Regions from separate parts of the Methylocystis sp. ATCC 49242 genome, predicted to be linked through region 1. Evidence: riboswitches for the same ligand, from Rfam matches in the RefSeq annotation. Region 1 holds a riboswitch; each other region holds the start of a gene.
What was found. Region 1 has a riboswitch for cobalamin ahead of MET49242_RS01495 (TonB-dependent siderophore receptor). Riboswitches for the same ligand answer to the same signal wherever they lie in the genome.

Region 1 (5,542 bases):
CGTGACGCCAATCTCTTCTTCAAGAACTCCACCGGATCGACATGGGGCGTCAGATCCGCGTTGCGAACTTCCAGCCAAACAACTTCTCGGGTGCAGCAAAAGCCAGGCTTCGTGATCGACCATCCCAAGGTTCTTTGCGGGTTTTCGAACTTGACGATGAGGAAGGGGGGCTCCAGATCGAGACGAAATGGCAACTGAGTCATGCAGAATATCCGCAAATCAAGCAATCCTGCGGAGCGCAGGCTGGAAGCCGGGCGCTCCGCGAAGCGCCTTCAGATGTGCCGCGGCACGAGTGTCGCCAGCAACTTGCGCCGAGACGTTGCATTCGTGACGACTGTCTTCAGGGCCCAGAGACCGCCGAAGGCGCAAGCATTAATGAGAAAAATCCGCGCAACGGTCGCCAGCGCGAAGTCATCGGCGCTGATACCGACGGCAAGATCGATTGCGATGAGCGAGCCTTCATAGACGAGGAAGGCTGCCAAAAACGCAACGAAAGCGCCAACGGCCCCCGAGAACCGCCGCGTCGGCAGTCCGGCCGCCTCGCACGATTGCGCGGCGATCATCCCAAGCGCCCCGCCCCAGGCGAAGGTCTCGCCATTCATCGGGTAATGCATAAAGGTGAAGCCCCATGCCTGATTGGCGAGCCATACTGCGCCGATTGCCGCTAAGGCTTCGCGGCGTCCGAACGACATGGCGGCGATCGCCGCGAAGGCCGCGAGCGGAACCGCGCAGGCAAAGCCTACTGTCGTCAGAACACTTGCGACGGTCAACGCGCCAATGCCGATCGCCGTGCGCGAAGGAGAGGATGCCGTGTGCGTGGAACCCACATTAATCGCGGTCATATTAGGTCTCCGTAAATTGAAGATGGCTGAAACCTCTTCGGCCATCGGCTCCGCTCGTCTCGGTTATATTTAGTCTGACGAGAAGGAAGAAGCCCAGCGGTCGCTGCTCGGAGCTGCCGCCGGGAAATGTGTGCGACAATCAGGCATGCGCGAAGCGGCGACCTGAACGGTCGATCGGGTCGGGGTCGGCAAGGCCAAACCATCGCGCCCGAAGCTTGTCCCACAGCGCGAGACGCGACCAATCGGGCTCCTTCAGGAACTTGTCGGTCTCCGGATGCAGGAACGGGTTGGGCAGGAGCACGGTCAGCTGCTGCTCGTTCGCGCCGTTGAAGAGCTGCACTCCCCATGACATCGGCACACAGGAGCGCCCGATTCGACGATAAATCTCCGCACGCGCCGTGCGCCGATGACGCGCCAAGTCCGGGGACGTCGGCCGGCTGCGCGGGCCTTTGTTCTCGCCGATGCAGATGTGGAAATGCGGAACGCCAAAAGCCACCGTCAGATAGCCGTCGAGCACGCCGATGCGCGTCGGCGGGCGATCGGTCTTCATCTCCCAAGCGGCGCCCTGAATGAGGATGCCGAAGGTGATCTCCCGCCAATGGTTCTCGAAGAGATCGCGGAGAAGCTCCTCGAGGCTCGCCGGGTCTGTGGGCAGCGAGAACACGTCGAGCGGCGTTCCATCGGGCTCGACCATTCGTGTCGGCGCATATTCGGCAACCTCTGACATGGCGTTCACTTTCTCTTCGTCGACGGAGCAGAACCTCTATCTCCGAGGAGGCGCATCGCGCGCTCCTCGAGGATGCATGACGGCGCGCCGCTCAGAACGACACCTTGATCGACCCGCGGAACATCCGCGGGGCGCCGATTACGTTAAAATTGTACCCTGGCGTGTTCCAGCCCACCTGGACTGGATTGGTGAAGGGCACCGCGAAGCCGCCAGGATGGGCGGCGTCGAAGGCTTGAGGACCCAAGCCGCCGGTGACGAAATAGGTCTTGTCGAAAAGATTGCTCACATTGAGCTGTGCGACGACCTTGAATCGGTCGAGGTTGAACTCATAGGCTCCGAAGAGGCCAACGAGTCCATAGCTCGGCGTGGATTTCCCATAAATATAGGATCCATCATTGGCGGTATGAAAGAAAGGAAGATAGCCGGTGTAATCGTAGCGCGTCCCCACGCGCAGACCCTTCATCTGGCCGTCCCTGAATTCATAGGCCGAAGACAGGGAGCCGACATTACGCGGAACGAAGGGGATCGGCTGTCCCACAACCGGGACCCCGAGGTAAGTTGGATTTGACTTGGTGGTGATTGCGTCGGTGTTTGCGTAGGCGAGATTGATGCTCCAGCCGGGCAGAAGCTCGCCTTGGATGTCGAGTTCCGGGCCCTGCGAACGCCCTTGGCCTATGAGTAACACGTGGTTGAAATCATTGGGGATCCCGATCGGAATATTGGTCTTGACCAAATGGTAGTAGGCCGCCGTGGCCTGAAACCTGTTATCGAACAGGGCAAGCTTGATTCCGCCTTCCTCCTGCTCGCCGGCGCTTGGGGGCGTCGGGTCGTTCGAGCCGTAGACTAGCTTGCCGTCGTAGTTCGGGCTGTAGGACTCGGTGTAATTTCCGTAGAAGCTGATCCATTCGAGCGGCCGCCACAACACCCCCACGCGCGGCGTGACCCTCTGGCTGACAAACCTCGATGTGTTGCCGAGCGTGTTGAAGTTACATGGAATCGCAATTCCCGAAAACCAATTGGACGAAAAAGGCCCGCAGAAATGCGTGTTGTCAGAGGCGCCGGTTCTGCTGTCGATATATTGCCAACGGGCGCCGCCGAGCACGTGAAAGCCGAAGGGCAGTTTGATCTGGTCCTGCAGATAAACGCCGTAATTGTCGGCGGCTTGCTGGGTGGCGTTGTAGGGAACAAGCCCGCCGATGGGGGTCGGGAAATACGGCGCGCCGAACAGGCCAACCGCCCCGTAGTTCTGCGGGAGCATATTCAGGCCCCTGAAGTTATACCGGTAGTAGTCCGCCCCCGACAACAGCGTATGGTTGAGATATTCCCCGGTGTTGAAATGACCGACGAGATTGATTGTCGTCGCATATTCCGCCTGTCTATTGTCAGACGGAAAAGAACTATAGTTCAGGATGACACTGTTTGGTTGGGATACCGGGGTAAAGGCGCCGTTGAATCCGCACAGCGAGAAGCCGCCAAAAGAGTAGGCGCCGGGAGTCACGCAATCGGTGATAGAGGTGGTCCCGCCGTTGTTCTGCCAATTGCTATGCAACAGTTGCATGAACAAGGTTTGCTGTATCGACCAGTCCTTGTCGAAGTCGTGATGCCACGTCAGCTCGCTGAAGTTCTGCTGCTGAGTGTAAGGCGAGTTGGGCCCCCAGTTGAAACTGCGCCCGAGCCATAGAGGGGAGAACATCCCGTAATAGGGCACATAAAACCAGTCCTGATTCAGATTGTTCTGCTGAAACTGAGTGGACGCTCTGATCCAGGTGCTGTCGTCGATGTTCCATCTGACGACCGGGTTGATCATGATATTTTTGTTGTAGTCGAAGGCGCGGAACGACCCGTCGTTCTCATAGGACATGATGAAGCGGTAGAGCACGTCCTTGTTGGCGGTCACCGGCCCCGTGGCGTCGACGACCGTGCGATAGGAGGCGTAGCTGCCGATTTGCTGCTGCACGGAGGCGGCCGGCTTCGCAAGCGGCTGCTTCGTGTTGATGTTGACGATGCCGCCGGGCTCCACCGCACCGTAGAGGATGGCGGCGGGGCCTTTCAGCACCTCGACGCTCTCCACATTGGCCATTTCGGCGCTGCTGGAGCCGGCGAAATTGAGGCCGAAGCTGTCGACCCGGAAACCGTCGCGGAAATAGTTCTGCGTTGCGAAGCCGCGCAGGATGATCTGTCGGAAGGAATTTCCCAGCGCCGCGTCGCCGCCGCCCGAGACGGCGACGCCGCTGACGTTCTTCAACGCCTGGTCGAGCGTAATGGCCTGTTGGTCCTCGAGCATCCGCCGCGTGACCATCTTCGTGGCGACCGGCGTGTTCATCACCGGCGTGTTGACCTTGGTCCCAAGCGACTCGATCGGCGCGGCGTAGGACGTGGGATTATTGCAAACCCCGTCCGCGCAGATTTGCCCATTGTCGCCAGGGCCGATTTCTGTGCCGTTACCGTCCGCTTCCGCCTGTTGACCGGCAACAGGCCGTTCCGTTCCGGGCGCCTCGGAGGCGCGGCCGAAGCTCGGCTTCGGCGTGCCGATTTCGATGACCGGGAGCGTTTCTTGGGCGAGAGCTGGCGACGAGACGGCTGCAGAAAGAACGTAGGACAGGAGCGGCGAATTGCGCCGCACGGCGCCGCGAACGCCGTCTTTGGCAGCTGTCGGGAGAAGGGATTTCATGAGCCGAGACTCGCAGCAACGTGGGCCGTCACTGCGAAAGGTCTATCCCTGTCGCTTTGCGTTTTGACGCTCAGCGACAGTTTTGACCGCTTCGGTGCACCCCGCCCGACGCTTTCGCGCGTGACCACGATTGATGGCAGGTCTCCTGGCTCACGGGTCGCCGCCTTAAGCCGCCTTCCCAGGGAGGTTTCCCCAGTGGCTTTTTGGCTCTAAGGCTCGCCGCTTACAGTTGCGGGGGCAGCCTCGGCATAGCGCTATGCAGCGCGCACCGAGTTCCCTTTTGATCCCCGAAGGGAACCATCTGGCCTATAAAGGCCGAAGCCAGCCGGTTTAGTCAAGCCGTTTTGTGGAGGGTGCCTCGAGCAGTCCTGAAGCGTTGCATTTTCGCATCAGCGCGACGGGGCGGGCAGATGGATAGTGCGACTTTGTCAGTAAGGAAGAAACCTGCCCAATTTGCGTGACAGTGGTGCGATGCACTTGCCGCGGGCTTTTGCGCCGCCGTTTGAAGTAAGCACGTTTTTGCTATCTGATTCCGCTGAGCGTTATGGAAGCGGAGTTATTTGGGAATACCGAGCAAGCTGATTTCCCTCGAAGCTCCAATCGACCAAAAAGATAGCGTTTCGAGGCGCCGTGAAACTTACGACTCGTCTCCCGCGATTAGCCACGACGCTTTGTGCGATCGTGAAGTCCATCTGGCGTTCTTGGCCGGTGCGGTTGCAAACGAAAATGGGCAGCGATGTCGCCTGACTGACTGCCTCCCATTCTCCATCCGGACCATGAAGCCCAGGTCCCCAGGCGGCGGACGAAACCAGTGCACGCGCCTCCTGATCTGCAAGGGAGGCCGCGATGACTGGCGTGAACGCGTCGGCGCATATAAGCATGCCGACAAGGCCAAATCCGTCGATTTTAACAGGGGAAATGGTTTCACCTGGTGTGGACCAGGACTCCGCACCCACACGCAATGCGTTGATCTTCCTGTGACGCCCGGCGATCCGACCTCTCCGGTCGATGGCAATCATACTGTTATACAGCTTTTCCCCGTCGCGCTCCGGAACAGACAGGAATACGGTGAGGCGACGTCGCAGCGCCAACGCGGCTATGCCTTGAACCCACAAGTCTGGCTGGCTCTCAATCCAGTCAGTGCCTATGTGCTCGGCAAACTCATATCCAGTTGTCACGAGTTCTGGCGTAATGACCCACTCTGCGCCCGCATCGGCCGCAGCCGCCAACGCGGTTTCGACAAGTTGCTGATTTTGCTCCAAAGCGCCCGGAGTCGGGGCCAAGTGCAAGAGAGCAATCCGC
Region 2 (5,542 bases), on a different contig from region 1:
CGTCGATTCGCGCTTCAATGCTTGATGTCTTTGGCCGCTGCGATACCAAGAATCTTGGAGGCCTATCGAGTTCAAGTGCGATGTGAGCGATCAAAAGTCTGGAGGATGGCCTCTCGATCGCCCTGACAGATGTAGATCCGATCACCAGAATTTCAGAAATCCCAAAAACCCCTTGCGGGCCGCTCTCTGCGCCGCGAATTGGCGCCTCGCGCTTTCACGCAGTTCCAGCATCTTTCTGTCGGAAACGCTGAAATCCTCTACAGCTTCCTCGAGAAGTCGAAGAGCAGCGTCGAGACTTTGCTGTGACGACGCCTCAGCGTCACTCGTTGCAGCTTCATTCTCCGGCGTCTTAAGCGTCCGGATTCTTGCGATCGCGAACAGGGCCGCGCCGATCGTCACGGCAAAGGCGATTAAGGCCGCTGTAATGGGCGTCGAAGAATCTTCTTCAGGAGTCGTGAATTGCCCTTCGCGCCATTCGCCGCTTTGCGCGCGGCCGTCCGGGTAAAGCAGAACGCCACGGCCGTGCAATGCGCCGTCACGCCAATGACCGTTATACTTCCGTCCGTCGGGATAGGTGAATGCGCCCTCGCCGTCAGGTCTGCCGTTGCGAAATGCGCCGACGTATTCTCCCCAATATTGATAGGTAAGGATGCCCTGTCCGTTTGGCGCGCCGTCATGATATTCGCCAACATATTTTCCACCGTCGGGATATGTGTGTGTTCCCTGACAGCCATTCCAGCTTGCGACCGGCGTCGCTGGACACGCGGGCAAAAGGACTTTTGAAACAGCGGTTGCCGGCGACACGAACACGCCAAGAACAAACATGGCGTTCATCAATGAGATCAGCGGCTTCGGCCTGCCAGGTTTCGCATCATTTTTTTTGCCGCAAACCATCATCTTCAATTCTCCCTTCGCCGTCGATCCTGGATCGTCTCTGCGGCAGCATGTAGACCATGGCAGGAGTTCTTTCGCCGATACGCTTATAAATCAAGAACCATGCCCCATTTCAGCGAATTGGCTCATGCTTCATATTTTGTCGTTCAGTTGCGCGAAAGTCCGCGCGCGCTTTTCCGCAGCGCTGTTTTATTCGTTTCAAAGCGATGCGCTTCTGTGAACCCGCATATGTCTTGCGTCGCGCCTGGCCTGCACTGATGTCGGCCGAGGCTCGGGGGGCAGGAAAAGGGTCCCGCCCTGCCCCCTTTTCGTCCGGCCCAGCGGCGCCTGCGGTTCGAACATCTGTCGCGCCCGCGCCTTCGAAGACAACTTCGGCAAGGCGTGGCGATTCGGGCGTTGGCGTCAAAACGCCGGCAAGGGCCCCCCCAGCGTCACGCGCACCGCCGGCGGCTCGGCCGGCTTGAAGTGGCGATCCATGACGCCGACTGCGCATACGGCGTCAGGCGCGATGCGATTGACGCAGAGGCCATAGAGCGGGTCGCTCGGCAGCAGCGAGCCGTAACCGTATGTTATCTGGTCCGACCGCGAGTTGAAGATATTGAAGGCGTCGACCTGCAGACGCCAGCCGTCCGCCCAGCGGTAGCCGAGTCGCACGTTCAGCGTCCCGATGGCGGGGGATTTCAGATAGCCGTCCTCGGTCAGCGGCCGCATGCCGACATAACGATATTTCAGCGCTCCGAACCACCCCGTCGCCGCGCCCAGCTCCAGAGCGCCCGTCGCAACGATCGATGGCGCGTTGATAAGGTAATTGCCGGGAGCGTTGCCGAGAAAGGTTCCGTAGGGAAGCGTCTCCGCCGTGATGAGATCGAGCCAGGCCAGGGTCTGAGGCTGGTCGACGCCGCGATAGCGCGCATTCACCAGCGCGACGTCGCCGTCGAAGGTTATCCAGGAGTTCGGCCTATAGTGATTGGTGATCTCGAGGCCATAGCGCCGGCTCGGCCGACCGAAGGTGGTCGTGCCGGCGTCGCCCACGAACTGGTCTTCCGATTCGAGATTGAGCCAGAACAGGCTGAGACTCGAATCGAGCCCCTCGATGAATTTCGTGCGCGCGCCGATCTCTGCGCCTCGAGATTTGACGAGCAATGGGATAGCCGCAACAGGCGCGAAGCCATCGGCGTCGGAGAGTTCGGATGTGGCGAATCTCTGCACCGCGCCGCGCGCGTCCGTCGAGTGCATGCCCTCGCCATAGTTCAGGAAAAGCTCCGTCTTGTAGAAGGGGCCGAGAATGATCGACGCCTTGGGACTCATGATCGCCGCGTCTTTCGAGCCGCTGTTGAACGGTCCCGTCCACAGAAAGGCGGGATATCCTGTGCTGGCGAGGAATTTCGGCGCGTCCCACAGCGTCTGGATCGAGTTCACGTCGGCGGTAAAGAAATCGAAGCGCGCGCCGGCGACCGTGCGCAGCCACGGCAGCCACTTTACGGTCGTGTCGGTCCATAAGCCGACGCTCCCCTCGCCCGCATAATCGTTACGGATCGCGTCATATGATTGCCGGCGCAGGCCTTCCTGCAGGCCGAGGCGGATGTCGTCGTAACGACCCTGCAGACCCAGGCGCGTCACTACCGGCAGGCCGAAGGAATCCCATTTGATATCGTGCCGAGCGTTGACGCCGATCATGGTTCGGCGATCGAACTGCCGGAACTGGTCGCCAAGATCAGGATGCGCCAGGAAGTAGGTGAAATTGTTGTACAACTCGAGCGTCGAGCGCACCACATAGGCTTCGATGCGCGAAGCGTGGGCGCCTTCGGTCCGGCTCCAGCGGCCGGAGAGGCTGAAGCGGGTCGTGTCGCCGCCGTCGGTCGGGTCCATCGTTCCCCAAAGCGACTTCAGACCCGAATCTACGACGCGGGCGGGGATCTGGTCCGTCGAAAACCATTTGTTGGCGTAGGCCATGGCGGTAAGCGACATGCCGTCCGACTGCGCGCCGCGCGTCCACCGCAAGACACTGTTGATGCGTCGCAAATTGTCGCCGCGTTCCCAGGGGCCGTTGTAATATTGCGCCTCCGCCGCGCCGAGCACGGTCCCCTCGTGGACATCGCGCCAGGATTTGACGCCAAGCGCGCGGCCATAGGCGAAACTTCCGCCGGTAAGCTGGAAATAGTCGCGATCTACCTTGTCGAGATATTGCAGATAGACCGAGCCGGCGGAAGAGAAATCACCGTCCTCCGCGTCGTAAGGCCCCTTTCGGACGAGCATGCCCTGCAGCAATTCGGGAATGATGAAATTGGCGTCCGCGTAGCCTTGCGCATGGCCATGGGTGCGCATGTTCAAGGGCATGCCGTCGAGATAGAGCGCGAGATCCGTGCCATGGTCGAGATTGAATCCGCGAAGGAAATATTGATTCGCCTTGCCGTCGCCGCTGTGCTGACTGACGACGAGGCCGGGAACGATTTCGAGCGCGTCGGCCGGACGCGCGATGGGAACGGCGTTGATTTCCGCTCCTGTAAAATATTTCTCGCTCGCGGCCGTTATGGGCGGCCTTGGAACGCTCTCCGTCGAACGCGCGGCAACCGGCGCCGGCGTCCGCGTCGGGGAAACGGTCGCGACGGGATGGGGCGCCGGCGCGTGTGCTGCCGGCGACGGGACCCGGCGCGTCGTATGGCCGCCCACCTCGATGGTTGGCAGCGCCTGTTGAGCGAGCGCCGCGCCGGCATAAGAGGCAAACACCAGCGCCGCAGCGCTGCGGACAGTGGGACGAGAAAGGTAAGCGACAGACGATAATGGAGGAATATGCGCAGAAATGCGCAAACGACAGCCGGACATGGTGGCGCTCGCAACAGACGTGGACCGTCACTGCGAGAGGTCGCTCCCCATCCTCCGCCGTTGCGGCGGACAACAGGTTTCGGCCGCATCGGTGCACCCCGCCCGACGCTTTCGCGCGTGACCACGAATGATGGCAGGTCTCCTGGCTCGTGGGTCGTCGCCTCGAGACCGCCTTCCCGGAACGCCATGTCCCAGTGGCTTTTTTGGTCTACGGCTCACCACTTACAGTTGCGGGGGCAGCCGCGGCATTGCGCACTCGAGCGCGCTCACCGCGTTCCCTTTTGATCCCTTTCGGGAACCATCGCCACGAGTAAACATTTGACAGGGCTGGCGAGTCAAGTCGATTGAAAACAAGAATAGAGTCGCCCCGATCCGTCAGCCGAGGCTTTTCTTGTCGCCCTGCTTCCCGTCGATGGTTTTCAGCCGCATCCTGGCGCGCTGCGCCGCCTTGCTTTTATCCGCGTCCGACATACGCATCCAGTTCGCGATCTCGTCGAGATCGCGACCGCAGCCTGTGCAAACGCCCTTGTCATTCAGCTTGCAAACCTTCACGCATGGGCTATCGACCATTTGATTTCCCGTTCCACTCGCCTAACCGTAAAGACGGGCCGGAGGATTCGGCCGGCGTCCCCAATATTATCAATGGGCCGCCTAGTAAACGTTTGCTTAGAATCAGTTGCGTCTATAGAAGCTAGGCTGAAGCGCGGAAAACGCTGTTACGCCCACGATCATTTACGGCCATGCTCTGCGGCCTGAAGGAGTCAACCGACGATGGAGTTCAAACCCGATACGAAAAACGCGGTTTTTGTCGGTGAAGGGGTGCATATCAACGGCGAAATCAATGCAAGCGGCATTGTGATGATTCAGGGCACGTTGACGGGGGAGGTCAATTGCGGCCTGTTGCTTGTCGGCGAAACCGGTGTTGTCGACGGCGTCGTCTCGGCGACTGAAGCGGATATTTCCGGAAGCATCCGCAGCGAAATCACCATCAAGCAGTTGCTGACCGTCCGCGAGACCGGCCGTGTCGAAGGTAATTGGAATTACGGCGAGATTGAAATCGAAAAAGGCGGCCTGCTCAAAGGTAGGGCTGAGTCGACAGGCTTCCGCAGTGAGCGTCCCGCTGTATCTCACGAGCAGCCGACCAGGCTGCCCCGTCCGAAAAAATAGCCAGTCAGCTATTCAACCTGAGGAGACTCATCGTGGCTAAGGCAAAAGTCAGCAAACCCGCCCCGGCGAAAAAGAAGAGCAAACCCGAACCGGCCACTGTTCGTCCGTTCAAGGAAACCCTGACCAAATCGGCGCTTATCAATCTGATCGCCGAGCAGAACGAACTTCCGCGCAAGACGGCCGTCGGCGTCTACGCGACGCTCGAAAGCGTGTTTCTCGGCTCCGTGCACCCCAGGGGCGTGGGCGAATTCACCCTGCCCGGCCTGTTGAAGGTCACCCTCCGCAAAGTGCCTGCGCGCAAGGCGGGAACGCTCGTCCGCAACCCCGCCACCGGCGAGATGGTGAAGGGCGCCGCGAAGCCGGCCAGCGTGCGCGTGAAAATCCGCGCTCTGTCGAAATTGAAGAACGCGGCTACGCCCTGATCCGGCTTGCCGCCAGTCGAAAACTGCCGGGAACGGCGGCGAAAGCTCTCGTGACGCCGCCGTTCATCCAATCCGGGAAATGAGAGGGGCCTGAGCCGTGCGTCCGCCCTCTCCTCCTCGCGGTTTGGCGCGTTGAAGCCACAGTCGTAACGTATTCTTCGAGTCCCGTGTCTTTGACGCTTCGCTCGTTGGGTTCGACCAAAATTTTGAAAACCTGTCCGAGGCAGAGCGTCGAT
Region 3 (5,542 bases), on a different contig from region 1:
AACGGCACCGGCAACAACCGTGAAGCGCTCGGCTCGGCCGGCGTCGGTTCGACCGCCCGCATGATCCAGTAATACCCCTGCCTACGGACTTGCCGGGAGTTCAGGCTCCCGGCCTTGTCTGATAGAAGGGTGATCTGCGTCGTTAACGGCGTAGATCGGTTTGGAGCCGACGTTCTCGACTAGTTCGAGCGTCGGCTTCCGCCTTTTTGGCGGCGCTTTTTTCAAGAGGTTTTCACAGGCGTAAGCGTGTGGAAGCATACCCGGTTTTTCGGCGAAGCGTGCTTCAACGCAACTTTCTGCAGAGATTGAGCGCCCCTTTAGAGCGTTTCATATTTTGACGGAAGCATATCCTGCGTTTGTGAAGTAGTTGCTGCATTCTTGTGGTTGGATGTCTTTTGCGAGGCGTCCGATCTGTCGCCAGGTTTCATCGATGGTTCGCTGCTGCGCCTGTCGCATCCAGTGTTTGAGTTTGGAAAAGGTCTGTTCGATTGGATTGAGGTCGGGCGAATAGGGCGGCAGAAACCACAGTCTGGCTCCGGCGGCGCGGATCGCGCGTCGCACCGCCTCGCCCTTGTGACTGCCGAGATTGTCCATAATGACAATATCGCCCTGCCTGAGCGCGGGGACGAGTTGTTGTTCGACATAGGCGCGGAAACACGCGCCGTTGATTGGCCCGTCGAAGACGCAGGGCGCGTCGAGACGATCGCAGCGCAGCGCGCCGAGAAAGGTCAGCGTGCGCCAATGGCCGTGCGGCGCGAAGCCGCGCAAGCGCTTGCCCTTGGGGCCCCAGCCACGCAGCGGCGTCATGTTCGTCTTGATCCAGGTCTCGTCGATGAAGACCAGCCGCCTGGGATCGAGGCGCGCTTGCAGCGATTGCCAGCGCTTGCGCCGTCGCGCAATGTCAGCGCGGCCTTGTTCGAGCGCCAGCAGCGTTTTTTTTGAACCGCAGCCCCTCGCGGCGCAGGAACATCCAAATGGCGTTGTGCGAAACCTTGACCCCGCGCGCCAGCAGCTCGTCCTTGAGGCCATGCAACGTCAAATGCGGCGTCTGCGCCAGACGCTCGACAATGAAAGCGCGATGCGGCTCCAGCACGCGCTTGCGATAGCCGCCCATTTTCGCCGGCGCGACCGAGCCCGTCTCGCGCTGGCGCTGCGACCACTTCACGACCGATGACACGGCCACGCCAAAGCGCAACGCCACGGCGCGGCAACTCTCGCCAGCCAAAACCGACGCAACCACACGCTCTCGAAGATCATTGGAGAGAGGTCGAACCATTGGATGCTGGCCTCCGCCCAGCCAGCATCTTGAACCACACTCCTGCTAAAACAGGAATCCCTCCCGATTCAGAAAAACAGGGAAATGCTCTAATCTGCGCGGCGGTTCAGGGCTCGACGAAAAATACGCCACACGAAACCAGCTTGCGGTCAGGGGCGGCCGGGCTTGTCAGGCGCCGGGACAAGGCCCCTTTTTCGTGAAATGGCGGCGAAAACACTCGCAACCAGCAAAAAACAGAACGCAAGCAATTTCCGTCACGAAATCCGATTTCTTTTTGCCCACAATGCAAACGCAGCATTGGGGAAGGATTTTCGGATTGAGACAACCTCATGCCAGAGCGCGCTCGTCGCCATGACAATCGGCGTCAACAGCATTCCTGTCGAGGAGTGTGGGCGCCGGCCTTCTTCGTTGACGCCATATACGAGGCGCGGGTTCTTCGTTGATGGAATTTCGAGCGTGCCGAACATCCAGTCCCAGACGGCGAGAACGCTGCCGAGGTTGCGATTGAAATGCCGGGGGTCGTTCGAGTGATGGATCTGATGATGCGCGGGGCTCAGGATGATCCGCCCCCAAACGCCCCGGAACGGGATCCAGAACTGCGAATGCTGCAGATGCCCGATTGTCCAGAGAAAAAAGATGAAAATTATGTTTTTGCCGTCAACCGTGAACGCTTCCGTATTTCGACCGAACAACCACGCCAGCAGTCCGGAGGCGCTGCCGATGAACATTGAGAGCATGTACCCGAAAAATATATTGTCGACAGGGTGATTTCTGAAGTTCGTCAGTGGCGTAAGAACCTCAGCCGTGTGATGCACCTTGTGGAGTTCCCACAAAAACGAGACCCTGTGTTTGAGGTAGTGGTCAACCCAATATCCTATCTCATACGCCAGAAACAGAACGACTGTGGAGACCAGTTTTATAGAGAGATCACAGCAATCGGCGGACCCCATCGCGCCAAAGGCGCCTGTGAGCATGGATTTGACGGCGATTGCGACAGTATTTGCGGAAACCACGAGGGAAACCACGATTACCGGCATGAAAACGACGCTCAGCACGAAGAGTTTCACGTCGGCGGCAAAGGATTCATGCACCAAGATTTTCTTTGTGAAAATGGCGCGGGCGATGGCCCTCAAATTGGCGCGCCCTCGACGGCTTTTCTGACGATAAGCCAATGCGAAAACGGCCAGGCCAAATGTCGTTGCCAGCGAATAGATTGAAAAAATCGAGCCAAATGAAAACAGTTCGTTCGATATTCTCGCCAGGGAAAAGCGGATCGCGGTGTACAGGTCCATCGAAAGCTTCTTGTCCGGATGGTTTTCGAGAGGTCGGCCGGGACCTCGCCGCCTGAAAATGGCTGTCCAGTTCCAGCGTCGGTTTGGGCTGCGTCCGACCTCATGAGCTGCTCGAACTAACTGCCCGGAAAGCGTATTCTCTCTACTGGGCCTTGCCAAGGCCTCGCCCCGGCTCATCGGCGCGCCTTTTGCCGAATCGGCGACCCGATTTAGAACTCTATGCCCTCCTGAGCCTTCACGCCGGCCGCAAAATGGTGCTTCACCAGCGTCATTTCGGTGACGAGATCGGCGATTTCGACCAGCTCCTGCTTGGCGTTCCGGCCTGTCACCACGACATGCAGATCGTTGCGACGCGCCGTGAGCGCCGCGAGAACCTCGGCCAGCGGCAGATGCTCGTAACGCAGCGTAATATTCAGCTCGTCCAGCACCAGCAGACGGATTTCGGGGTCCGCCATCAATTCGCAGGCTTTTTCCCAGGCGCGCCGCGCCGCGGCCTCGTCGCGGGCGCGATCCTGCGTCTCCCAGGTGAAGCCCTCGCCGAGCGTATGCCAGGAGACCTGTCCAAGTTTTTCGAGCATGTCGCGCTCGCCGGTTCGCCAGGCGCCCTTGCCGAATTGGACGACGCCGACCTTCCAGCCATGACCGAGCGCGCGCAGGGCGAGCCCGAAAGCGGCGGTGGACTTCCCCTTGCCAGGCCCGGTGTGGACCATCAGCAGGCCCTTCTGCGCGATGGTCTTGCCGGCCACCTCGGCGTCCTGAACGGCCTTCCGCTTCTCCATCTTCAAGCGATGGCGGCGCGCTTCGTCGTCCTCCTGCCCGATTGTCAAAATGCAGCCCTCGCCATTTGACGGAATGATGTCACGCGCATATGACTGAAAGCGACGGTCCTTCGCAAGAAGGCGAAAAGGGAACGCGGTGCGGGCCTTGCCCAAATCCACGGCTGCCCCCGCAACTGTAACCGGTAAGGCCCGCGCCATCCGCCACTGAGCAATCAGCTTGGGAAGGCGGCGCGGACCATGGACCCGGAAGCCAGGAGACCTGCCGTCGCGGCGATCCCTCGATCGCCTCTCGCATGAAAAACGCCGCCGGTGGGGCGGCAGGAGAACACCATGAACGCTTTTTTCGCCGCCCGGTCCGGGTCTCTCGCGCGCTCGAAGGTAGAAGCGCTGAAGGCCGCCTTCATCGCGCTGTTCCTCGGCGCGAGCCTCGTCTATGTCGCGGGTTTCGCGAATCCCGAGACCGTGCACGACGCGGCCCACGATTCGCGCCACGCCCTCTCCTTCCCCTGTCACTAGCCGCCACGACACGCGACCCGTGATCGCGCGAACATTGGCGGCCGGTCTCATCGCCGGCGTCGTTGCGGGGCTCGCCGTCGCGGCCCTGCAGCATGTCACCACGACTCCGCTCATCCTCGCCGCCGAGGTTTATGAGACGGCGCAGCACGCTCATGACGTCGCGGCTGAGCATGCCGCGCCCGCTTTCGAGGGTCTGCGGCGCACGGCCGCCACCAGCCTCGCAACCGTCGCCGTCTCGATTGGTTACGCGCTGATTCTGCTCGCCGGAATGCTCGTCTCCGGCGATCCGATCGGCCCGCGCCGCGCCGCGCTCTGGGGCGCCTGCGCCTTTGCCGCGACCGGGCTTGCAACGAGTCTCGGGCTTGCCCCCCAACTACCCGGGGCCGCAGAAACCGATCTCGCCGGACGCCAGATCTGGTGGGTCGCCGCCGCGGTTTCGACCGGCGCCGGGCTTTACGCGCTGTTGCGGCTCGACGCATGGATCGCGCAAGTCGCGGGCGCCGTGTTGATCGTCGCGCCGCATTTCTTCACGCCGACGCCCGCCGCGCCGGAAAGCACGGCGCCCGCGGAGCTGGCGGCGCAATTCGCCGCCTCGTCGCTCGCTGTACAAGCCATGAGCTGGGTGCTCGCCGGCGCGCTTGTCGGCCTCGTGTGGCGGCTCATCTCGCAAGACGAGACGCAGACCGCATGACGACACAAGCAAAAATCCCCGCGACCATCGTCACCGGCTTCCTCGGCGCCGGCAAGACGACTCTCATCCGCAACGTGCTGGAGAATGCGCGCGACCGCCGTCTCGCGCTGGTCATCAATGAATTCGGCGACGTCGGCGTCGACGGCGAAATCCTGCGCGCCTGCGGCGTCGAGAACTGTCCGGAAGAAAATATAGTCGAACTCGCCAACGGCTGTCTCTGCTGCACGGTCGCCGACGACTTCGTGCCCGCGATCGAGGCGCTGCTCGCGCATGAAAAGCGGCCGGACCATATCATCATCGAGACGTCGGGCCTCGCGCTGCCGAAGCCCCTCGTGAAAGCCTTCGACTGGCCGGCGATCCGCTCCAAGCTTACTGTCGACGGCGTCATCGCCGTCATCGACGGAAAGGCGGTCGCAGAAGGCCGCTTCGCCGACGATCTCGACGCCGTCGCGCAGGAACGTGCGGATACCGAGACGATCGACCACGACAATCCGCTCGAGGAAGTCTTCGAGGACCAACTCGCTTGCGCCGATCTCGTGATTCTCAACAAGACCGATCTTCTGGACGCCGATGAGGAGCTTCGCGTCGCCGAGCAGCTTTCACAAGGCGCCCGCGATACTGTGAAGGTGGTGCGCGCGCGGGACGGCCGGGTCGATCCGCTCGTGCTGCTCGGTCTCGCCGCGGCGGCGGAAGACGATCTCGCCAGCCGCCCCTCCCACCATGACGCCGAGCCGGATCACGATCACGACGACTTCGACAGTTTCGTCGTCAGCCTGCCGGCGGTCACGGACCCCGCCGCCCTCGTCGCGAAACTCGCGGACATTGCGCGCGCGCATGACGTGCTGCGCGTGAAAGGATTTGTCGAAGTCGCCGGCAAGCCGATGCGGCTTCTGGTGCAGGGCGTCGGCGCGCGCATCCAGCACCATTTCGATCGCCCATGGAAACCGAACGAAGCCCGCGCCAGCCGTCTCGTCGTCATCGGCGAAAA

Region 2: it holds a riboswitch for cobalamin, as region 1 does, so the genes downstream of both, MET49242_RS04400 (TonB-dependent receptor) here and MET49242_RS01495 (TonB-dependent siderophore receptor) in region 1, are expected to answer to the same signal.
Region 3: it holds a riboswitch for cobalamin, as region 1 does, so the genes downstream of both, MET49242_RS02145 (CbtB-domain containing protein) here and MET49242_RS01495 (TonB-dependent siderophore receptor) in region 1, are expected to answer to the same signal.

What each region holds. Positions count from the first base shown of each region.
Region 1 covers NZ_KE124773.1:64,123-69,664, reverse strand. The annotation lists gene MET49242_RS01510 (adenosylcobinamide amidohydrolase) at 1-203, opposite strand, end outside; gene MET49242_RS01505 (hypothetical protein) at 273-887, opposite strand; gene MET49242_RS01500 (hypothetical protein) at 982-1,569, opposite strand; gene MET49242_RS01495 (TonB-dependent siderophore receptor) at 1,661-3,892, opposite strand; cobalamin riboswitch at 4,358-4,557, opposite strand; gene MET49242_RS01490 (carbon-nitrogen hydrolase family protein) at 4,783-5,542, opposite strand, start outside.
Region 2 covers NZ_KE124774.1:513,693-519,234, reverse strand. The annotation lists gene MET49242_RS23130 (MORN repeat-containing protein) at 142-897, opposite strand; gene MET49242_RS04400 (TonB-dependent receptor) at 1,297-3,621, opposite strand; cobalamin riboswitch at 3,832-4,035, opposite strand; gene MET49242_RS04395 (DUF1289 domain-containing protein) at 4,093-4,287, opposite strand; gene MET49242_RS04390 (polymer-forming cytoskeletal protein) at 4,489-4,884, shown strand; gene MET49242_RS04385 (HU family DNA-binding protein) at 4,917-5,306, shown strand.
Region 3 covers NZ_KE124774.1:47,843-53,384, reverse strand. The annotation lists gene MET49242_RS02170 (hypothetical protein) at 1-72, shown strand, start outside; one part of gene MET49242_RS23825 (IS630 family transposase) at 328-939, opposite strand; one part of gene MET49242_RS23825 (IS630 family transposase) at 941-1,276, opposite strand; gene MET49242_RS02155 (sterol desaturase family protein) at 1,531-2,568, opposite strand; gene cobO (cob(I)yrinic acid a,c-diamide adenosyltransferase) at 2,778-3,395, opposite strand; cobalamin riboswitch at 3,434-3,629, shown strand; gene MET49242_RS02145 (CbtB-domain containing protein) at 3,678-3,863, shown strand; gene MET49242_RS02140 (CbtA family protein) at 3,883-4,554, shown strand; gene cobW (cobalamin biosynthesis protein CobW) at 4,551-5,542, shown strand, end outside.